One region of the Ectobacillus sp. JY-23 genome, then DNA from elsewhere that is predicted to be linked to it. Evidence: riboswitches for the same ligand, from Rfam matches in the RefSeq annotation. Region 1 holds a riboswitch; each other region holds the start of a gene.
What was found. Region 1 has a riboswitch for lysine ahead of MUG87_RS00880 (amino acid permease). Riboswitches for the same ligand answer to the same signal wherever they lie in the genome.

Region 1 (8,112 bases):
ATCCTTCTGGGGTTTTTCAGCTGGTTTTGCTATCGGGTCGGTTGTTTCGCTCGTTGTCTGCGGAGCTGCAACAACTTCTTGTGTAAAACGATAAGGGTTAGTAAACCCTTTTGTCGGTTCAAACGGAACCCACCCGTACCCCGGAAAGTACACTTCAACCCAAGAGTGAGCATTGTTATTGGTTACTTGATATATATCTTCATAATTGGTTTCTGCTGTTCCGCTTGTTTTTTCTCCTTCAGTGTACCCCTTCACCCAACGAGAGGGAATATCAGCTGCTCGAAGTAATACAATCATAGCACTTGAAAAGTTGTTGCAGTATCCTTTTTGTGTTTCAAATAAAAATTGATCAACATAATCTTGATTTTCTTGCGGATAAGGCACATCTTTCATTTCGTACGTAAAATCTGCAAAATAGTTTTCAATGGCTTTTACTTTATCGTAGCGATTAGTTTTGTCAGCTGTTAAAGTAAGAGACAAATCTTTTACTCGTTGTGGCAACTGCGCAGGAAGTTGTGTGTACATGTTTTTGAAATAAGGTGTATTTTCTAGTTCATCAGGTGAATTAACACTTTTTAAACCCTCTATAGGAAATTCAGGAACACTAAAATTTGTTTTGTAACTGTCAACCACCGTCGATGGAGGAATAGGTATTTTTTCAGAAACTATATCTACATCCAGTGGCCACTCAATCGGGGCTTCAATCGAAATAAGTCCTGCTGGGTAAATAAAATAAGGGGGTAAGCCGTTCAAATTGAAAGAAGCCCGTGCAGGTTCTGTTTTTGTAAGTGGGCCGTACCAATTCATTGCATTATTAACAAATTGGGAAGGAGTGTCTACGATTCCCACATCCAATTGAGCCTCGCTCCTATCAGAATTTTCCCATCCCTTTCCTGTATAGAAATCTTTCACTTCTACCCGCCAATAGGAGCTGTTTGCTGTAATTACCGAAAATACTGGTGTATCATCTGGAAGGAAGGGACCACCTAATTGTGAATCATCTGTGCTATACCCAACTTTTGCTGTTCCCTCACTTTTGGCAGATGTAAGTGAGGTGAAACGAGAGATGGGATCAGGCCACTGCGGTGCAAGTTTTGGTGCGAAATAACCAATAAGAATGCAACATGTAATTGCTACAAAAAGCTGTAAATGAAAGATAGGATAGCCTTTAAATAAAGGTGTGATGCGAGCTGTATTTTGTAAGCCAATTGTAATAAAACCCAGAGCTGTTACCCCAATAATAGATTGTTTGGCGTAATAGGGAGAGAATGTGTCAAAAATGGCAAGATAGACAATGGATAGAATCAGTAAAAATAGCAGTCCTTTTTGCTTTTGAACCACCCACTGATAGGAAAGTGAGCAACTGACCCATAGCAAGATAAAAAATAATAAAGTTCGAACGATAGGAGTCCAGTTCTTCCATTCTCCTGTAAAAAGGTGACCAATATCCGCTGTAACATCATGTAGAAACCCATTTAACCAACTTGATTCGCCATATACATGGCTTGAAGCCGTATGCAATAAAAGAATAAGCAGCATGCTTTTTAAAGGTATGGATATAAGCTTGCGAATACCAATCCATGAACCGACAAGACAAGCGCCGATAAAAATGATAAAGACATCTATGCGGTACATATCTGTTACCATTGGTAATGGTTTCAGCCACTGTATTAAAATAAAAAACAAAATAATAAGTAATGGGATGTGTTTCATTTGTATATGATCCTTTTTCAATACTAGCTCACCTCGAAAAACGCATTCTCGTATTGATTTTCATAAACCATCTTTACACGAATATTGTATTGCTGCAAAGTTTTTAATCTATGTAATTCGGTTTCTGAAAAGGCAGAAGCGTTAGGTTTAATCACAAAAATAATAAGAGTTTTGTTCGTTTTAGAAACCAGTTCAGCTATGGGGTGCATGTCTTTAGAAAGCTCCCCTGTTACCAGCATACAGGAAGTTATTCGATTGCTGTTGGTAAGCTCACTTTGTAAAATGTTGAAAAGTGAGGAGCTACTATCATCTTGCACTTTTGCTAAATGAAAAAAGATGCTTTGAAGCTGTATCTTTCCTTTGTGAAGGGGAAAGAAGGTACGCTCTTTTCCCATCGATAAAAAAGAAGCGTGTGCGTCCTGCTGTAAAGCAGCTTTTACAAGTGATGCACAAAAGCTTACTATACCTTCAAACATTGGGGAGCTTGTCCGATCCATGATGATTAACATGTTATCACTGCGTTGTTGTTCAAACTCCTTTGTCATAATCATACTTTTACGAGCAGTTGCTTTCCAATCAATCCAGGAAAACCGATCTCCTGGTCGGTATTCACGTACACTAGCCGGCATAGAAGCGTTTTTTGAAAGAAGTGAAGCTGTTGACTGTTGACCTTGCTCGGCTCTACTGGATTGGGCAAAGCTAATGGATGTATAACGTGGATATACCAGAAGCGTGTCAAGGAGCGCTGATGAATACTCCTTGTTACACATACCTAGCATATCGCTTGTTGTAAGATGAACGGTAGAGAAAGTATGTTCACCTCGCGGAATAGAGGCAACCTCATATTGAAATTGTAAGTTTTTTTTAAACCATGGAAACAGTAACATGGTGGATGGAACTTCTGTACGTTCAAGTGAAGCAGGAAGTACATCTCTTACAATAAGATATAAAAGAGGAAAGCGATTTGGGCGTTTCATGGTTACGGTAACAGTGATGGTTTCGCCGGCAGTAAATTCTTTCTTTTCCAAGGATCTTGTAATTTCTATATGTGCTAAGTCATAAAAGGAGAGTGTCAATGCGTACAGTATAAAAGGTGTGCAGGCATACAACAGAAACCAGCTCACAAAACCACCTTGAAACATGGTATAACAAAACAAGACAAATAAACCGAACATTAAGACCAACCTGTGAAAAATTTGTTTACTAGCTTGTTTCATCACGAAAGCACAACTCCTGTAGGAACGGGAGTGCGCGTCACAATTTTTGCTATTACACTTTCCGCGGTCATACCCTCAAATTTTGCTTCCAGCTTTAAGATAAGTCGATGTGCCAATACATAAGGTGCCAACATTTTAATATCGTCAGGTACTACATACTCTCTTCCGTGAATGAGTGCGTATGCCTGTGCAACCTTTAGTAGAGCTAAAGAGCCACGCGGACTAGCCCCCAATTCAATCGTATTGTAAGAGCGGGTTTGTTGAACGATTTTAACAATATAATGCTTGAGATTTTTATCCACATAAATTACATCTACTTGTTTTTGTAATTCTTGTAATTCTTTTACTGTCACAACCGATGGAAGAGAAGAAAGTGATTTGGCGTTTCTTCCATTTAAAATTAAGAATTCTTCTTCCGGTGTTGGATATCCCATTTTAAACTTCAGCATAAATCGATCAAGCTGTGCCTCTGGCAAAGGGTAAGTCCCCTCATACTCAATAGGATTTTGAGTGGCCATCACAAAAAAAGGATAAGGCAACGGTCTAGTAATACCATCAATTGTTATATTTCCTTCCTCCATTCCTTCTAACAAGGCAGATTGGGTCTTAGGAGAGGTACGGTTAATCTCATCAGCTAATACAATATTACCCATAATAGGACCTGGGTGGAATTCAAAACGCAATTCCTTTGGATTATATACAGAGACCCCTGTAACATCAGAAGGGAGTAAATCAGGTGTAAACTGAATCCTTTTAAAATCAGCTGCAATCGATGTTGCGAGCGTACGCACCAACATAGTTTTTCCTACACCTGGCACATCTTCTAGCAGAACATGTCCTCTAGCCAGTAAAGCCGTTAAAGTGAGTACAATTTCTTTTCGTTTTCCGACAATTACATGTTCCATGTTTTCTATAATTTTTTTCGCGATAGGATGCAATGAATCTTGAATCATGATAGTCCTCCTTACATATGCAATGAAATAATAAATATCGTTTAATTATTCACATATTCGACAATGTACACCATATTACCTGTCTGAAAATTCATTTAAATAAAAAATATGAAACGGAAATGTATGAATCCTATAGGTTTTGAAAGGTGGATTTTAAAAATATAATTTTTTTATTGACAAATATCGATATTATATGCAAATATAAGTATACTAATAAAATAGTTACTTCCTCGTCAGCTCAAGATGAGGTAGAGGTCGCGATGCTTAATAGTACACTGAAGGAGAGTCAGAGAACTTGTTGAAATCAGTGGAAAGGAAGTGTCGCCGAAGCGCCGTTATTCTCTGATTACGGTAGCTGGGACTGTTTCCGAATAGGAACAGGACTGTCATGATACAAATCATGATGAACTATCCTTTTTGTCTGGGGGAAATTGCGTTCGCACCTTCAGAAGGTGTGTTTTTTTTATGCCTAATTCCATGACAAACGATAGTTTTCTATATTTTGAGCAAGAGGACATCGGAGGCGAAACAATGAATAAAGGAAAATTAGGTTTATGGATTTTAACAGCCCTGGTGGTTGGAAATATGGTTGGTTCAGGTATTTTTATGCTACCGCGTTCTTTATCTGAAGCAGCAAGTCCTGCTGGGGTGTTAGGGGCATGGTTATTAACAGGTTTTGGTGTGTTGATGACTGCGCTTGTGTTTGGTAATTTGGGGACAAGAAAGCCGGAATTGAGCGGCGGGCCGCAAATTTATGCAAAAGAGCTGTTTAAACCTGGCTCACAAGCATCTATTTTGTCTGGATTTATGGCTTCATGGGGATATTGGATTGGAAATTTAGCAGGTAATATCGCTATCATTACTACATTTGCAGGTTATTTATCAACATTCTTTCCTATTTTAACAAGTCGTGCTGAATTATTTACAATTGGCAGCTTTACGTTAAAAGTAGGCAACGCTTTAACATTTATGGTATGTACGATGTTGCTTTGGTGCACACATTTTATAATTTTAAAAGGTATTGAACAAGCGGGGAAATTAAACTTTGTTGCAACAGCAGCAAAAGTTGCGGGCTTTATGTTGTTTATAATCGTGGGCTTATTCGCTTTTCAAAAGGCAAATATTTTACCATTTGTAGCACCGCGTGCTGATGAAGCTGGCGCTACAATTGGTCTTTTTGGACAAATTAACAATGCGGCTGTTGCTACGTTATGGGCATTTATCGGTGTTGAATCCGCTGTAGTCTTCGCATCGAGAGCGAAAAGGAAAGTAGATGTAAAGCGAGCAACGATTCTTGGTTTGTTCATAGCACTGGCCATTTATATTGGTATTAGTACACTTGTAATGGGAATGCTTGAGCAACAAGTCTTGGTTACGTCTGAAAAACCACTAATTGATGCAATTGAAACGGTGCTTGGACCGGTAGGGGGTAAGCTTTTAGCTGCAGTAGGTCTCATCAGCTTATTTGGTTCTACGATTGGTTGGGTAATGTTAAGTGCAGAGGTGCCGCATCAAGCAGCAAAGCAAGGCCTGTTTATTCCTGCATTTTTAAAAGAAGGGAAAAAGGGTATTCCGACTTTCTCTCTGATTGTAACAAACTTATTGGGTCAACTGTTCATCTTTTCTACAGTATCTAATTCTATTTCAGCGGCGTTTGACTTTGTTATTTATATCGCAACACTTTCTTATTTAGTACCTTACTTTATTGCCTCTGTTTTCCAACTAAAATTGGTAATTACAGGTGAAACGTATGAAGATGGAAAAGGGCGTATGCTAGATGCTATCATTGCAACCCTATCTACGCTGTACTCAATATGGGTAATCATAGCGGGTACAGCTGATTTAAAAACCTTCGCATTCGGCATGATTTTGCTTGCAAGTGGCATTTTCTTCTATGGTACAATGAAACATCATCCTTTATATGAACAAAAATAATTTGTTTAAAAAGCAAGTAGCTATGAGCTACTTGCTTTTTATATGAATATTTTTCCTGTTTCTAACAAAAGACCAATTATAAATCCACAAACCGCGCCATTAACACGAATCCACTGCAAGTCTTTTCCGACGTTATTTTCAATCATTGCAATAAGTGTGTTATCGTCTAATTTATCTAAGTTCTCTTGTACTAACTTTCCAATTTTATGATGATTTGTCTCAATAAATCCAGCAATTTGCTTATGTAGGCTATGTTCTATATGGATCTTGTATGATGGCTGCTTTAGCCAAGCAACCATTTTTTCTAACAATGGAATTGCATATCTTTCAACAAAAGCATCTGTTTGTACAAAGGTGAGTGCTCTTTGTTTAATGTTTGTAAGCAAATCTGTTAATAAGCTTGACATACTATATGAATCCAGTATGCTTGTTTTCCATGAATCGATGCTATTTATGAGCTCCTCATTACTTTTGCCTTTTTCTAGTTCACTCTGCAGTTTTTCCAACAAAGAGCGGCGATTGTCATTTTCTTCATTTTGTAAGCTATGAATCCCACCTATAATGAATTCCTGTATAAATCCACCCAATTTGTCAGCGTCAATTACGTTAATGAATGATTTAAGCGCGAATTGTAAAAATCCATCCAATTCTATATTTTGAATGGCCTTTAAAGCAACGTTGCCCAGTGTAGTTTTTGTTTCTTCTTTTTCTGCCCAGTGTTTCGCTTTTATTAAGATATAGTCCAAAGCTTTTTCATCGTAACGATCTTGTAGAATCCGATCTATAATTAGGGTTACAATACGTTTCGTATCAGCTGACAGCACATATTGTTTCAACTCTTTTTCAATGTAAGGAGCGAGCATCTCTGGTTGAACATGCTCTAGTAGTTTGCGTGCAATGGTTATGACTGCTGTTCGGGTTGCATTCGTGTGCAGCTTTGCTTCAAGCCAAGCGAGCAATTTAGAAATAATATCAGCTTTTTGTAACTTTTCCATAATGCTTTCTTTTGTTAACCATTCATGCTCAAGCATATGAATGAGTCCTGTTGTTACACGCTGTCTGTTCTTAGGAAGCAATGCTGTGTGGGGAATCGGAATGCCAAGTGGGTGCCGAAATAAAGCGGTGACGGCGAACCAATCAGCAAGTCCCCCCACCAGTCCAGCTTCAAAAGCGCCGTGTAAAATAACACCTGTTGTCGTATCTAGAGGTAAAGTACTTAAAAACCCCGCTCCCATTACAGCTAAAGATGTTCCTGCTAAGTATTTGGATTTTGGTGCCATCTTGCATCACTCTCCTGTTCACTTTATCATTCAGAACGAGTAGAGCACCGCCGCAACGGTGCCCTCTAGTATATGTATTTGCTATTTCGACACGTTTTGTTTATATTGTAAGCTTTTAAACAACTGCGTAAGCTCTTGTTCTGTTAAGTCGCGCCACTTGCCAACCGGCAAATTTTGCAAGTGAATGTTCATAATACGTACACGCTGTAAACTGACAACACGATAGCCGAGAGCAAGACACATACGACGAATTTGTCTGTTAAGCCCCTGTGTTAAGATAATACGAAATACACGATCCGATTCCTTCATAATTTTACAAGGCAGTGTTTTTGTATCTAAAATTTCCACACCAGCACTCATTCGTTTTAAAAATTCATTGGTGATAGGTTTATTAACGCGAACGATATATTCTTTTTCATGATGATGCTCAGCTCGTAATATTTTATTTACAATATCACCATCATTTGTCAATAAAATTAAACCATTAGAATCTTTATCGAGACGACCAATAGGGAAAATCCGCATTGGATGATTGACAAAATCGACAATATTTCCTTTGATATGTCGCTCTGTTGTACAGGTGATACCTATCGGCTTATTAAGAGCGATATAAACATGTTTTGGTTTAGCTTTTACCGGCTTGTTATCTAATCGTACATCATCGCCTTCGTGAACCTGACTACCAAGTTCAGCGATTACGCCGTTAATCGTTACTCTTTTATCGGAGATCCATTGGTCTGCTTGGCGTCTAGATCCAATACCCGTCTCACTGATAAATTTATTAATTCTCAACAGAAACCCACCTTCATTGCGTTATAAATTAAATGTAGCGTGATATGCCAAATAAGTCAACGGTGATGCCTTGTCATACGTAAACAAAGGGGGTTCTTAAAAAGATGTTTGGCATGTAAAACACGTTTTTTTACAGGTGCAAAAGGGGATGACTGTAAGGTAAAAATCTAAGTCAATTCATGTATGTATCTCTGTATGTTGTCGATATGTGAAAGCTGTGGC
Region 2 (8,112 bases), 430 kb from region 1:
GGCGCTGGGTAAACGAAGCGCAGGATGAGATTGTGGCAATGTGGGCGTATCGTGATAAGCAGCAGTATGAGGAGATTGAACGTAACGTAAAAAGCAGTGATTTACATAAAATGGCGCAGGAAAAGCGCAAAGAGCTGGGCGCGTTGTATATCGAAAGCAGGCAGGAGTTCTTCACCGCCACGACCTATTGCCCGCCACAGCACATCGTCGCAGTCAGCGCTTATATTACGAACGAAGCGGGTGAGGTGCTGCTTGTTCGGAATCTGCACCGCGCGGATACGATGGAGATGCCAGGCGGACAAGTAGAGGAAGGAGAAACGCTAGAGTCGGCAATTCGCCGGGAGGTGCTGGAGGAAACAGGTGTACAGGTGCGATTGCACGGCATTACGGGCATCTATCAAAACCTTTCAAGCGGTGTTGTGTGCGTCGTATTTCGCGGCGCGTACGAAGCGGGTGAAGCGCGTCCCGCAGCCGGAGAAACGTCTGAGGCATTGTTTGTCAAGCCGGAAGAAGCAGAGAAGCTCATTACACGTGAGCAGTTTCTGGTACGGCTGCGTGATGCAAGAGCCGGCCATTTTATCCCGCACGAAGCATTTCGAGTTCGTCCGTATGAGCTTGTCAGTCAGTTTGAGGTGAAGCAGGAATAACAAGGAGGAGAAATCGTATGCAAATTACAGAACAGTGGACGCAGGAAGACCGGGAGTACATTCGCACGAAGTTAATTGAATACAATCTTTCTCAGCTTCCTGAGGAAGTAAATCATCCGATGAAGCCTATTAGCTTTTTGCTCCGAGATGAGCAGGATCAAATTGTAGGCGGTATTACAGGGACCATGTTTTGGCAATGTATGCATGTTGACTTTTTGTGGCTAGAAGAAGCGCTGCGCGGCAAAGGATATGGCAAGCAGCTGCTAGCAAAAATGGAGGAGGCAGCAAAAGAGCACAGCTGCCGACTTATCCAGCTTGATACGTTCAGCTTTCAGGCACCGGATTTTTATCAGCGCAATGGCTATGAGGTCATTGGGATTGTAGATGGGCATCCAACAGAGCTGCATAAGCGTTATTATTTGGTGAAGCGATTAGAAGGTGAGAGAGCGTAAGAATTATGAAAAAGCGAGGTACCTTATGAAACGACTAGCCGTAATCACGGTCGGCAAAACACATAGCGGTAAAACAACATTTGCGCGCAGGCTGGAAAAGGAGCTTCCGAACGCGGTCGTGATGGACCAGGACAACCAGGCGGCATTTTTGCATACATACTATGAGCGTCTTATGCCGCAGGAGGGACCTAACGTGATTAAGCATGCACTCTCGCAGCTGCTTGTGGAGTATGCGAAAACGCAGACCGATGCGCATATCATTGTATGCAATGCGAACCGCAGCCAAAATGCTAGAAAAACATTGCTAGAGGACGTGTTTCCGCCTGCGCAATTCGTACGGATTTTGGTCCATTTTGCTATACCGGATGAAGTGCTGCATGAAAGAGTACAAGAAAGCACGCGTAGCACGACCATTATGAGAGGGCCGTATACGACGTTTGCCGAGGTGCTTGCGAAGCAGCAGGCACAGCCTGAGATAGATCCAGCAGAAGGAGAAGCGGATTATTTGTTTGTACTGCAGCATACAGATGAAGTGCCTATTGTAATAGAAGAAGTTGTAGCTTTATCAAGAAAAAGTCTCCGCGCTTAGTGCGGAGACTTTTTTGATAGCTGCTGCAGGCGAAGCGCTACTTTAGCAAAGTAGTCGGTGACAAACGAACGGAACTCCGTGGCAACGGGCGAGAGGTAACGGCGCTTGGACCAGCCGATGCCTATCGTACGCTGACAGGTTGGGTGCGTGATGCGGATGCGATTAGGAAACGAGCTTTCGTCGCGTACCCAGGAGATGCCGGGTACAAAGGCGACGCCAAGCCCTTGCTGGACGAGGTCGCGGATGACACCGGGTTCGTCTCCTTCAAAGGCAATTTGCGGTGTAAAGCCCGCTTGTGAACAAAAGCTGTCGGTAAGGTTGCGGAAGCCGTACCCTGTGTTCATACTGACGAATCGTTCATTACGCACTTCATCGAGCCTAATTCTTTCTCGCTTAGCAAGATGATGTCCGGGCGGAACAATCAAAAAAATCTCCTCTGTAATGAGCGGCTCCCAAATAACATCCTCACCAATCATCGGTACGGAGGAAATGCAAAAGTCAATTTCAGCCTGTGTAAGCAGGTGTTCCATAGAGGAAGCACCCTCTAAGAATTGCTGAAAGCGGGCGTTGGGGTGCAGCTGTAAAAAGGAGCCCAATAAATCCGGCAGCACTCTGGGAATAGAAACAGCAAGAACAATGGTGTTTTGGACATGCTCCGTAAGAGCCAGTACCTCTCGTTTGCCTTCCTGTAGTTCATTGAACACATTATTCACACGAGCTAGAAACAGCTTGCCATAGGCGTTTAGGCGTATATGCCGATTTTGCCGGTCAAACAACGGAACACCAAGATCTTCTTCAAGGCGGGCAATGGTTTTACTTAAAGAGGGCTGCGCAATCTGTAGCTCCTTAGCGGCCTTTGTCATATGCTCCAAGCGTGCAACCGTGCGAAAGTATTCGAGCTGTAGTAATTCCATCGTGATCTCTTCCTTTATCTATTTTCTTTCTATTATAGCCTGAAAGCTATGAATATATATGAAATTATGTATTATACAATATCAAATATCGAGCGTATGATAGATAGAGTGTAGAGAAAGGAGTGAGCTGCATGAAGGGCTTACAACTCGTCGGACGAGATATAAAAGCGATGTGGAAGCACAGGCGCGGCAAAGTTGCGCTTATTTTTCTTTGTATCGTACCGCTTATTTATTCAGGCTTTTTCTTGGCGGGCTATTGGAATCCGTATGGTCGCCTGGATCATTTGCCTGTAGCCGTGGTGAACTTAGATCAAGGTGTGGTTAAGGACGGTGCAGCGATCGAAGCTGGACGCGATTTTACGGACGAGCTTAAGAAAAACAAAGAACTGGATTTTCGCTTTGTGTCCAAAAGCGCGGCGGATCAGGGACTGAAGGATGGCAAGTATTATATGGTTGTGACGGTGCCTCAGGATTTTTCACAGCATGTGGGCACACTGCTGGGGGAGAAGCCAGAGCCGGCAAACTTGTTGTATACCATTAATCCTGGCAAAAACTATGTGGCGGCACAAATCAGCAGCACAGCGATTGAAAAAATGAAAACGAAGGTGGCAAACGGCATTACTAAATCGTATGCCGACGGTGTGCTTTCAAAGTTTCAGGAAGTAGCGAAGGGATTTGAGGAAGCAGGAGACGGTGCCGATCGACTTGGCGCCGGAACGAACGATGCTAAGGAAGGTGCAGCGCGGTTATCCGAGGGCATCGGTAAGCTTGACGCAGGCGTTCAAGGCGTGAAAGCGGGCAGTGATACACTGCTTGAAAAGCAGCCGCAATTAACACAGGGGGCGGCACGCGTTACAGCAGGTACGGAGCAGCTAGAAGCGGGAACGGAGCAGCTGGCAGCCGGTGCACAGACTCTCGGCAACGGCATGAATGAGCTTGCTGAGCGCACGCAGGCCTGGACGGCAGGAAGTGAGAAGCAGCTGCAAGAACAAACGCAGCTGGCAAGCGACGCGGCGGCTATGGATAAGCAGCTGCAGGCCTATATGGCAAGTCATCCGGAGGCGCGTCAGGAAGCTGCTTTTCAGCAAATCGCAGCAATGTCGGCTAGCCTGGCTTCAGGTGCAGATCAACTGCAAAGCAGCGAAAAAGAGCTGGCGCAGGGAGCCCGTAACGTATCTGCGGAACAAGCGCGCCTTGCAAGCGGCATAACGCAGCTAGGTGGTAAGCTGAACGAGGCAGCAGCAGGCGCTAAGCAGTTGGCAGACGGCGCCACACAGCTGCAAGGTGGTGTAGAGGCGTGGGGCAACGGTTTTACAGTCCTTCATACGGGGATTACCAAGCTAGCAAGCGGCGGTGCGGCACTGTCTGACGGTACCGCAAGCTTGACAAGTGGGTTAGGTCGTTTAACAGACGGTACAGCGCAGCTATCTGATCAGCTGCATGCTGCCGCGCAGCAAACAGCGGCTGTTCGGAGCGATGACGCAAGCTCTGCTATGTTTGCAGAGCCAGTGCGACTTGTAGAAACAAAGCTCTCTCATGTGCCAAACTATGGCGTAGGCATTGCGCCGTATTTCTTATCGTTGGCCTTTTATGTGGGCGGCATTATGTCAGCCAACATTTTATCGCTTGGAAAGAGACAGGATATGCAGGTTAGCGGTACAACACATGTAATTAACAAGTTAGGGCTTGTATACACGATCGGCCTCATACAGGCGTTCATTGTGGATGCCGTTATCTTATTCGGATTTCACATGAAGGTGGCCAGCGTGCCGCTGTTTATCCTGTCGAGCATCACGGTGTCATTTACCTTTATGACATTTATTTTTATGCTGATTACGTTGTTTGGCTTTGTTGGAAAATTTGCGGCGGTCACGCTGTTGGTGCTGCAGCTATCAACAAGCGGCGGTACCTTCCCGGGCGAGCTTAACGCACCGATCTTGCGGGAAATCGGGCAGATGCTGCCAATGGCACATTCTCTGCGCGGTCTGCAGGATGTAATCACGCTTGGAGATTGGTCGCAGCTGCGCGTACAGCTATTCATCTTGCTTGGCTATCTGTTAGGTGCGGCTACCATCGCATGGATTGCGAGCTATTTACAGCATAAGCCAGCGCGGCAATAAGAAAAAGACGATGCACTCCGCATCGTCTTTTTTGCTGCTTTAGTGACACCGCGGGGATGAGAGTAAGGAAGAGGCTTACGGATTTTGAAAATTCCCTTTATTTATTTGGATGTTTATGGTAACCTATAAATGAGAGATGTAATGAGAGGGGAATCGATACTACATATGTGGATTAACTTGAAATGATGATGAAACTAGATAGAGACAATTGCAGTCCTTAAATCAGGGTACGTGTGTTTGTCGATCTCAAAATCATTCAAGGGACACATGATGTGGACAATGCTATTCCCATTGCCAAGCAGATACCTTTGTATATCTGTTTTTTTTATGGGCAAATATACATCTCGATACACAATGATTGCGTCCCTAACTAGGGGGAATTGTAATGAACAGCCAGTACGAAAACGAAGAAAAGCTAACAGGGGGAAATGTCTCAAGCGTCTATCGCGCAGGAAATACTGTTCGGCGAGAATGGAAGCCTGATAGTGTTAGGATTCACACATTGCTCAAACACCTGGAAAGCAAAGGGCTAGATGGTGTGCCAAGATTTTTAGGGATTGATGAAAAAGGGAGAGAGGTCTTATCCTTTATTAAAGGAGAAGCAGGCAACTACCCGTTGAAAACATACATGTGGTCAGATAAGGCATTACAAAAAATCGCCAGCCTGCTTCGTCGCTATCATGATGCGGTGCGCGATTTTCCAATAGAAGAAGATTGGCAGCCGCTTGATAACACGCCGCAGCCATTTGAAGTGATCTGTCATAATGATTTTGCCATCTACAACATTATTTTTCAGAATGAAACACCAGTAGGGTTTATTGATTTTGATATGGCTGCGCCGGGGCCAAGACTTTGGGATATCGTCTATGCCCTTTACACCTGCGTTCCTTTAAGCCGGCTGTATCATACAGAAGCAGGCGAGGCTGTATATTATGACGCGGCAAAGGATGCCGAGCGAATTAAAAAGCGGGTTGCCTTGTTTTTTGATTCCTATGGTATGAAGGGCATAGAAAAAGGGTGTTTAGAAATGGTATTGCTGCGCGTAGAAGCCTTATGCAAAACCATGCAAAGGAAAGCCAGTGAAGGCGATAAGGCATTTCAAAAAATGATTGACGAAGGCCATTATGATCACTATCAAGAAGAAATTGCATTCATTCGCAAGCATGGAAAAGAGTGGCTGTAACCGAGCGGGTGCACTTGCCTGCTGGGGACGTATTTATTCTCCTTGACGTAAAAATAGATTCGTGATTATAATATCGTATACAAATAAATATTATTTTACTCTCTGAAGATAGAGGTGCATCATATCAAGAGTAGCTTGCTGGAGATGAATGGGATCGATGAAAGCAAGTGAAAGGGATTGTATGCCGAAGTATAGGATATCCATGCTATCGCTTATACTGGGTCAGTATTGAATAAGTGCTGAACTGTCACAAATAGATATATTTGTGGGGAGCTGTTAAAGAGATGTTGATGCTTAAAAAACGAGCTATTATTATTTTAGGATGATATAAATGATAATTGTTTTCAAAAACGCGTGAACATCACTTCGCGCGTTTTTTTATGTTTTGCGAATGCATCTCCATGTTCATGCGCCATCATATGGCGCATGAAGCACACAACAGGAACGGAGCTCTCAGAGAGTAGAATGGAGGGGGTTTTACCATGATAAGCAATGTATTTAAAAATTACAAATCATCGTTTATTTTGCTGTTTGCAATCCTGCTTGGAGGAATTATCGGCTATATTGCTGGGCCGAAAGCATCTATCGTTAAACCGCTGGGAGATGTATTCCTTAATCTCATGTTTATGATTATCGTGCCGCTTGTATTTTTCAGTGTATCGTCGGCCATTGCGAACATGAACGGAATGAAGCGTCTTGGCAAAATTATGTCGAGCACCGCTCTTGTATTTGTTGCGACAGCGATCGTTGCTGCGGTTCTTGGCATGTTTGGGGCATCTATTTACAACCCTATTCATAATACGGATGTTTCCGGCATCAAGGAATTGATGGCTGGCACACAGCAAGGGGATGAGGACGTTTCGCTCATGAACCAGCTTGTTCTCACGTTTACTGTCTCTGACTTTTCAGATCTGTTTTCTAAATCTCACATTTTACAGCTCATTATTTTTTCTGTATTGTTTGGCACTGCAACGGCTCTGGCTGGTGAAAAAGGCCGTCCAATTGCGAGCTTTTTGGCTTCTGGGCAAGAGGTAGCTATGAAGTTTGTCCACATTGTGATGTACTATGCGCCAATTGGACTGGGCTGTTATTTCGCTTCAGTCGTTGGTGAGCTGGGGCCGCAAATTCTCCAGGGCTACGGTAGAGCATTTTTACTGTATCTTGTGATTACGCTTGTATATTACTTCGGCTTTTTTACCTTGTATGCCTGGATTGCTGGTCGAAAAGAAGGCGTGAAATTATTTTGGAAGCATGCCGCAGCTCCTTCTATTACGGCAGTTGCGACTTGCTCTTCAGCCGCATCAATTCCGGTCAACCTGGCAGCGACAAAAAAGATGGGCGTGCCGCAGGATATCGCAGAAACGGTCATCCCATTGGGTGCGAATACACATAAAGACGGTTCCGTTATCGGTGGTATTTTAAAAATCGTATTTTTGTTCAGCTTATTTGGAAAAGACATGACTTCTTTTACAAGCATCGTCAGCATTCTTGCGGTGGCCTTTTTAGTAGGGGCTGTGATGGGGGCCATTCCAGGGGGCGGCATGATCGGTGAGATGCTGATTATCTCTATCTACGGATTCTCTCCGGAAGTGCTACCGATTATCGCGGTCATTTCGACCATCATTGATGCGCCTGCAACCCTGCTAAACAGCACAGGAAATACAGTCTCAGCCATGCTGGTTACCCGCTTTGTGGAAGGAAAAGATTGGATTAAAAAAGCCGTCACACGTAGTCAGGCGGCATAATATACACATTTAGGCTGTGGAGAAGGTTTCTCTACAGCCTGTTTTATCCTGGTCTTCAGCTTAAACTAAGCGGAGCCTGCTAGGAAAACAGTAGACTTTTATCATATACAGACAATTATGTTTACTTTTCCTATATGTTTAATTATAATTTCGTATTATATAAGGGTTGTTTTTGTAGAATGGAATCGTACAAATAACAAAATCGTGCTGACCAGAAAAACTGGAGGCGGCTTTTTCCTATGTGTAACTAGGTGAAGCCGTCTCTTTTTTGTTTCATCAGCTCATCACAGGGGGAATGACTATGAGATATAGCTATGTATCACACTTGCTTTGCCCAACATGCAATACGGAATATAGTACGGCGCACCAGCAACAGCTGTGTGCGTGCGGCTCTCCGCTACTCGTACAATATGACTTAGAAACGTTAAAGCATAAGCTCTCTCCGCAGGATTTAATAGGAAG
Region 3 (8,112 bases), 540 kb from region 1:
AAATTGATGACGGAAACGCTGGCACTTGAATATGCACCGAAAGGGATTCGCGTCAACAGTATCGGACCCGGGGCTATTGATACACCAATCAACGCAGAAAAGTTTTCAGATCCTGATGTTGAGAAGCTTATTCCGATGGGCTATATTGGGAAACCAGAAGAAATTGCTGCTTGCGCTGCTTTTTTAGCATCTGAACAAGCTAGTTATGTAACCGGTATTACTTTATTTTCCGATGGAGGTATGACCAAGTATCCAAGCTTTCAAGCTGGTCGAGGATAATTCAGGTATCTAAACGGGGACTATGTTACAAAAAAGTGCGCACTTATAATTAACATGTTCTTTATTTATACTAAAGCAAGACTTATTAGCAGGAGGTCATTTAGATGAATGCAGTATATCCACGTTCATTTTCTCATATTGGTATTTCAGTTCCCGATGTAGAACAAGCAGTAAACTTTTATACAGAAGTACTGGGCTGGTACGTCATCATGGAGCCATCAGAGATTGTAGAAGATGACAGTGCCATCGGCATCATGTGTAGCGATGTATTTGGAGCTGGGTGGGGTAGCTTTAAAATTGCCCATCTATCAACCGTCGATAAAGTAGGAGTTGAGATTTTTGAATTTCCTAACCATAAAACGCCCGAAAATAATTTTGAGTACTGGAAAACAGGTATTTTCCATTTTGCCGTGCAAGATCCCAATATTGAAGGGTTAGCGCAAAAAATTGTAGAACATGGCGGCAAACAGCGCATGCCAATTCGTGAATATTACCCAGGTGAAAAGCCTTTTAAAATGGTATATTGCGAAGACCCATTTGGCAATTTAATTGAAATCTATACACATAGCTACGAAATGACATACTCTTCCGGAGCATACTAAAAGCCTGCGCATTTGCGCAAGCTTTCTTCTATTATACTCTGTTAAAGTTCATTGTTGATTTCCGTTACGGGATTCGCTTTCCGCGGGCGGTCAGGGAGCCTCCTCAGCGCTATGCGCCTGCGGGTCTCCCTTTGACTCGCTTGTCCCGCAGGAGTTTCACCCCTTCACTCCAATCAACAAGTGCAAATGATCAACATTAGGCTTTAACACAGCCATATATTAAACAAATTCGCGTGTACGAACGCGGTCATTTTTAATTAAATCGGCAAACGATTCACGTTCTACAACAACCTGAGCATTTCCATCTTTTACAAATACGACACCTGGCCGTGTAATACGGTTATAATTGTTTGCCATAGAATAACCGTATGCTCCTGTACAAGATACAGCTAACAAATCCCAAGATGCAACAGTCGGGAGCTGAATGTCCCAAATGAGCATATCGCCGCTTTCACAGCATTTCCCGGCGATAGATACCGTTTCTGTTGGCGCTTCGTCGGCACGGTTGGCAAGCATAGCTTCATATGATGCATTGTATAAAGCAGGGCGAATATTATCTGTCATGCCACCATCTACAGCGACATATTTTCGAATCCCTGGTACTTCTTTAATAGATCCGACTGTGTATAATGTTGTTCCTGCGTCCCCTACAATACTGCGCCCTGGTTCAATCCAAATTTCAGGCAATGGATAATTGCGTGCTGTACACTGTTCTCTAACTGCATCCGTTACTTCTTGAATATAGCTCGCAACTGGCAATGGCGTATCACCTTCTGTGTAACGAATACCAAATCCGCCGCCCAAATTCAACACTTGCATCGTATGTCCCGTTTCCTCCCGTACGATATTCAAAAATGCGCTTAGCACTTCAATCGCTCTTACAAACCCCTCGGTTTCAAAGATTTGCGATCCAATATGAGAATGCACACCCATTACATGATAATGAGGCTTCAGTAAGGCAATTTTCATAGCTTGCAAAGCTTGGTTGCTAGAAATGCCGAACCCAAATTTAGAATCGTCTTGACCTGTTGTAATATATTCATGTGTATGAGCTTCAACCCCCGGTGTTACACGCAATAAAATGTTTACCGTGAGAGCACGCTCTTTGGCTAAATCGTGAAGTACTTCCAGTTCAAAAAAGTTATCTACTACAAAGCAACCGATTCCTGCTTCAAGTGCCATTACAAGCTCTGCTTCTGTTTTGTTGTTACCATGGAAATGGATACGTTCTGCTGGAAAGCCGGCTTGTAAGGCAGTATATAATTCTCCACCTGACACAACGTCAAGAGACATGTTTTCTTCTGCTGCCAAGCGACACATCTCCATACATAAAAATGCTTTGCTCGCATATGCAACTTGATACGAAAAACCACTTTGGCGAAATGCTTCATTGTATGCTCGGCATTTTTGACGGATTAGCGCCTCATCATATATGTAAAGAGGCGTACCATACGTTGTTGCCAATTCTGTTGTGTCACAGCCGCCAATTTCTAAATGTCCTTTTTCATTCACTCTACTTGTTCCATGTAAATACATATGTTGTTCCCCCTTTTTGTATGAAAAGCACTAGCAACTCGTTCTACTCTACAGATCTAAGAATCAAGCACTGAAATTTGATTATGCCCGAGAGTTATACCATTCTTTCTTTTGTAAAATAAGGCTCTGTTAAAGTTCGTTGTTAATTTCCGTTCCGGGGGTTCGCTTTCCACGGGCGGTCAGGGAGCCTCCTCAGCGCTATGCGCTTGCGTGGTCTCCCTTTGACTCGCTTTTCCAGCAAGAGTCTCTCCCCCCTTCACTCCCATCAACAAGTGCTCATTACCAACATTAGGCTTTAACACAGCCTAAAATAAAAAAAACGCGTGGAACAATGTTCACACGCGTTTCTTATAATTTTTACAAGAAACCGCATCAACATCTCCATAGTTCTCCACAATTGCTTGTGACAGTCCTGCATTTGTTCAATACAGTCCCAGCAAAATGTTGTTGAGGCAACCATTTTACTTCGGCGACATTTCCTTTCATGCTGCGGTCTTCGATTCCACAAAATCTCACACAAACTACTCTTAAATGTCGCAACCTCTATTTCGAGATCAGATGAGGGTTATATTTTGTTTTATGATGCTTCTTACAATAACAGATAGAAAATCAGTTTGTCAAATCTTTTTTAGACAGGCTTACGACAAGTCAACTTCGTTGCGTCAGGAAGACGTGTTACTTGTATCGTCTGAACCTCCCACTCTCCATCCTCGTTATTAAAATTTATACTTACTTTTTGAAACGGTGGTTTTGGTTCTTGACCAGGCTGTTGCTCATATACAATCACATCTATCGTTGCACGAAATAAGTATGTACCATTGACCATTTTGTTCATACTGACGATTTTCGGGCAATCATATTTTTTAAGCACACCAAACCGCTTTTCAAGCGCCCCATTTATTTTTGGGAACAACACTGAAAAGAATGCATCTTCAAGCATTGCATCAGCATTGGCTTGTATCGGTATACTATACAAACACATACATAATAAAATTGTTAATCGCTTCATCACATAAAACCTCCTCTTTTATTGTAACCCCTTACTATCTTTTCACTCCGTATATCCATTTTTTCTCAGACCATGTAAAGAAAAATAATGCAATAAAGAAGATTTCCTACTATACTAAATAAAGAAGAATATCCTGTTTCAAAGCTTAATATCCTATACAAACAGCTTGTCCAGAAACAGGCCATGCAGGGGGAGTTTACATATGACCAGACTACTTCCAAAATTAAGATTCACACTTTTGGCAGTTGTTCTATTATGGATTAAAACATACATTGTATACAAATTGGCATTTGATATTAAAATTGAGAGCGATTGGGATGAACTGATTTTGCTGTTTAGCCCCGTAAGTTCTTTACTCTTCTTTATCGGCCTTGCCTTGTTTCAAAACAAACATCGCAATCGCTTTATATTGGGCATAAGCGCTTTGCTTTCTTTCGTACTATTTGGAAACGCTATATTCTATGGCTTTTTCGATGATTTTGTCACGTTGCCCGTCTTATTTCAAACAAATAACATGGCCGACCTAGGCACAAGTATACGAGAACTGCTAACATATAAAACTTTTTTAATGTTTGGCGATCTCATTCTCTTATTTGTGCTACTTCGCATCTTCCCAAATTATTTTTCTACGGAATCTCTAACAAAGGGAGAAAAAACATCTTATTTTGCCAGTGTGATTACGATATTTGTTCTTACTGTTTCCGTAGCGGAGCTCTACAAGCCTTCACTGTTTACTCGTTCATTCGATCGTGAAATGGTAGTGAAAAATCTAGGACTCTACAACTATCACTTGTATGATATTGCGCTTCAATCAAGATCTTCGGCACAACGCGCATTTGCAAGCACAAATAGCTATGTAGAGATTGAAAACTATATTCGTGCACGAGATAAGCATGTGGATGAATCATTATTTGGTACGGCCAAAGGAAAGAATGTTATTGTTATCTCAATGGAATCCACACAAAACTTTGTGATTGGCAAAAAGATCAATGGGAAAGAAGTGACTCCCTTTTTAAATGATTTTATTAAAGAAAGCTACTACTTTGACCATTTTTATCACCAAACAGGACAGGGAAAGACATCAGACGCGGAATTTATTATTGAAAACTCCCTATATCCGCTCGACAGAGGATCTGTTTTTTTTACTCATGCCAACAATGAGTACATGGCAACGCCGGAGCTGTTAAAAGATTACGGTTATTACTCCGCTGTGTTTCATTCTAATGATAAGACGTTTTGGAATCGCGACATCATGTATCCGGCACTAGGTTACGATCGATTTTTTAATCTGACTGACTTTACAGGAACACAGCAAAATTCCGTCGGTTGGGGTTTGAAAGATAAAGACTTTTTTGAGCAATCTATACGCTATTTAAAAGAATTGCCACAGCCTTTTTATACAAAATTTTTAACACTTACTAACCACTTTCCGTTCATCTTAGAATCTGAAGACCGTTATATAGACGAGTACAATTCAGAAAGTGATATTGTAAATCGCTATTTTCCAACAGTTCGCTACACCGACGAAGCAATCAAATATTTCGTACAGCGATTAAAAGAAGAAGGACTCTACGATAACACTATAATTGTCATTTATGGTGATCATTATGGCATTTCAGAAAATCATAATACAGCAATGGCCCAAGTATTGGGCAAAGAAGAGATCACACCATTTGATACCCTGACACTACAGCGCGTTCCACTCGTGATTCACATACCAGGACAGACGGGACGAACCATTTCAAAAGTATCTGGGCAAATTGATGTAAAGCCTACTCTTTTACACCTGCTTGGCATTAAAACAAAAGATCATATGGAGTTTGGTACAGATCTGTTCGTAGCTGAACAAGAAGCAATGACGGTTTTGCGAGACGGTAGTTTTATTACTGAAAACTATGCATATACCAAAGGCATCTGCTATAACACAAATGGTACTATTGTAGATCGTGCACTTTGTGCTCCTTATGCAGAAAAGGCAAAAACAGAGCTTAGTTTATCGGATAGATTAATTTATGGTGATTTACTTCGCTTTGATGGTCATAATAAACGTAAAACAGGCACAATGACCACTTCCTTTCAGTAAAGCCGGATTTTCCGGCTTATTTTTTTGCTGTATTACACCTTATGTTAATCTCTTGAGCAAACTTGTAGGTGCGCCTAAAAAGGCGTCCTAATCAAATAAACACCCATCATAACCATTCACAAAGAACTTTAGCTACACCTATTTTTTATAATCTACTCAACACCTTTAGCATTTTATGGTATGATAAAAACCAAGTACTTTCACACACTAAGAAAGAATTTTAACAGAAAGTAAGGGATCTTAACTTGTACAGAGCAGCCATTCCAAATTTATTTACCTTAGGAAATCTTTATAGCGGATTTTTATCAATTGGTTATGCTTCTATGGGCCACTATAAATCCGCGGCCATCCTTGTTCTTATCGGCATGATGTTAGATAGTCTCGATGGACGAATTGCCCGCTTATTGCGCGTTGATTCTCAAATGGGAAAAGAACTTGATTCTCTCGCTGACGTTGTTACATTTGGAGCCGCACCTGCACTTTTAATGTATTATACCTCCTTCTCCCAATACGGCTTTATTGGACTATACATAGCGGCATTATTCCCATTATTCGGTGCTTATCGCCTAGCGCGCTTTAACGTAACGCCTTCTTCTACGTCACTCAGGTACTTTACAGGCGTTCCCATTACTGCAGCAGGCGGCATCATGGCATTTTTAACACTGTTCTCGAATAAAATTCCAAATATTGTACTTATCACACTATTTGTTGGGTTTGCCTTTCTAATGGTCAGTCGAATTCAGATTCCAAGTCTAAAAGATGTTCCGCTTCCAAAGTACAGTATTATTGTTACCTTATTTTTAATCGCGGTTATCGTAACAATGTATCAACGTAATTTCGGAAACATACCCGAATTTTTATTTATCGCAATTCCGCTTTACGTTATATATATGTTGTCTCAATTCTTACGTCAACGACATTTTGATAAGAAAAATGAAAAAGAAAAAGAATAACCAAGCGCGGTTATTCTTTTTCTTTTTACTTCGTTACCATCTTCTTAACAGGGGTAAGTGGTTCTTCCCCTGCAAGTACACTTAAAATATTACGCACTGCCACTTCTGCCATCGCATTACGTGTTTCAATCGTCGCATTTCCGATGTGCGGCGTCAGCACAACATTCGGGAGTGTCTTTAACTCCTCTGTAATACGTGGTTCAAATTCAAATACATCTAGTGCAGCTCCTTCAATTACCTTGTTCTTTAATGCAGCAACTAAAGCCACTTCATCTACAATTGGACCGCGGGCCGCGTTAATTAAGTAAGCGGTCGACTTCATCAGCGCAAGCTGCGGCTCAGCAATCATATGATGTAACGTTGGATGATATGCACAATTTATTGTTACAAAGTCCGATTGTTTCAGTAAATCCTCCAGCGCTACATATGACGCACTATATTGCTGTTCTGTTTCAAGTTTACGGCTTGGACCCGTATATACAATCTCCATACCAAAAGCTTTGGCTCGCTTCGCAACAGCTTGACCGATTGCACCAAGCCCAATAATACCAATCGTTTTTCCATATACTTCACGCCCTAAAAAGAAAAGCGGTGCCCAGCCATCAAATCCTTTTGTACGACATAACACATCTCCTTCTGGAATACGACGCGCCGCAGCCAATAAAATGGCCATTGTTAATTCTGCTGTAGCTTCTGTAGAAACATCAGGTGTATTGGTTACAGCAATCCCTTTTTCTATTGCATATGTATAATCAATATTATCAAAACCAGCCCCGTAGTTAGCGATAATTTTTAAATCCGCGCTGTCAATTGTTTCTTTTGTTACTTTTGTAGATAACAAACTAAGTAAAGCATCCTTTCCTTGTAAGCGCTCTCTAAGCTCTACCTCACCGATTAAACCTTCGCCATCGTATATTTCCACTTCGTGATCGCGCAGCATTTCTAATCCAATTTTTGGTATATTTCCCGCAACAAAAATTTTTCCCATGATGTCATCCCCTTTTTGATAAGCTGTTAGCTTTTTATTTTTCTTTATAGACTTTATTATTGTAAAAAATTTGTATACAAACATACAAGTAATCTGTTTCCAAATAATTAGAATACAAAAACGTCTTGCAGCCTGTGCAAGACGTTTGATATAGCATTTAGTGTCGCTTTACCTGTTGATCAATTGTTCCCTCTGTTAATGTATTTTGTACTTGTTCATGTGTAAGCGACTGATCGCTTTTTGGGCTTGCTTCACCATAATGCTTGTTAGTTAATTTGCCTGTATCCTTATACTGCTCTTTACCCACTATAAGCGCCTCCTCGAATTAATTTCACTATTAGTGTTAGCAAAATAGGACCTTTCAGTATTAACATATTTATCCTTTTAACGGTTTCATAATGCGCTGACGCTTTTCAAACGTAGCCACCTCAGTATAACCATGACGAAGCAGGGTTTCTACATTTTGAGCCACGTAGCTACCAATGTCGTCAGGATAATGCGAATCAGATGAGATTGTAATAGGTACACGGTGACGAGCCAGTACACTTAAAAACAACGGGCTCGGACACATTTCTTTGACTGGATAACGATAATATAAACCTGCGTTAATCTCTGTTGCCACGTCACATTCCCTCAGTACACGAGCAATGTGCTCATAGTAG

Region 2: linked by a shared signal. The riboswitch ahead of MUG87_RS18380 (dicarboxylate/amino acid:cation symporter) and the one ahead of MUG87_RS00880 (amino acid permease) in region 1 are both predicted to bind lysine.
Region 3: linked by a shared signal. The riboswitch ahead of lysA (diaminopimelate decarboxylase) and the one ahead of MUG87_RS00880 (amino acid permease) in region 1 are both predicted to bind lysine.

What each region holds. Positions count from the first base shown of each region.
Region 1 covers NZ_CP095462.1:172,231-180,342, forward strand. Annotated here, with positions in the region: gene MUG87_RS00865 (transglutaminase TgpA family protein) at 1-1,734, opposite strand, end outside; gene MUG87_RS00870 (DUF58 domain-containing protein) at 1,737-2,930, opposite strand; gene MUG87_RS00875 (AAA family ATPase) at 2,930-3,883, opposite strand; lysine riboswitch at 4,125-4,302, shown strand; gene MUG87_RS00880 (amino acid permease) at 4,415-5,818, shown strand; gene MUG87_RS00885 (DUF445 domain-containing protein) at 5,857-7,098, opposite strand; gene rluF (23S rRNA pseudouridine(2604) synthase RluF) at 7,180-7,890, opposite strand.
Region 2 covers NZ_CP095462.1:3,633,457-3,641,568, forward strand. Annotated here, with positions in the region: gene MUG87_RS18350 (NUDIX domain-containing protein) at 1-647, shown strand, start outside; gene MUG87_RS18355 (GNAT family N-acetyltransferase) at 665-1,099, shown strand; gene MUG87_RS18360 (AAA family ATPase) at 1,125-1,688, shown strand; gene MUG87_RS18365 (LysR family transcriptional regulator) at 1,685-2,602, opposite strand; gene MUG87_RS18370 (YhgE/Pip domain-containing protein) at 2,734-4,722, shown strand; gene MUG87_RS18375 (phosphotransferase) at 5,108-5,905, shown strand; lysine riboswitch at 6,007-6,189, shown strand; gene MUG87_RS18380 (dicarboxylate/amino acid:cation symporter) at 6,388-7,650, shown strand; gene MUG87_RS18385 (threonine synthase) at 7,952-8,112, shown strand, end outside.
Region 3 covers NZ_CP095462.1:708,989-717,100, forward strand. Annotated here, with positions in the region: gene MUG87_RS03690 (glucose-1-dehydrogenase) at 1-279, shown strand, start outside; gene MUG87_RS03695 (lactoylglutathione lyase family protein) at 384-881, shown strand; gene lysA (diaminopimelate decarboxylase) at 1,101-2,417, opposite strand; lysine riboswitch at 2,794-2,971, opposite strand; gene MUG87_RS03705 (DUF3888 domain-containing protein) at 3,046-3,399, opposite strand; gene MUG87_RS03710 (LTA synthase family protein) at 3,629-5,509, shown strand; gene pssA (CDP-diacylglycerol--serine O-phosphatidyltransferase) at 5,755-6,462, shown strand; gene MUG87_RS03720 (NAD(P)-dependent oxidoreductase) at 6,488-7,450, opposite strand; gene MUG87_RS03725 (DUF4025 domain-containing protein) at 7,608-7,757, opposite strand; gene MUG87_RS03730 (histidinol phosphate phosphatase domain-containing protein) at 7,827-8,112, opposite strand, start outside.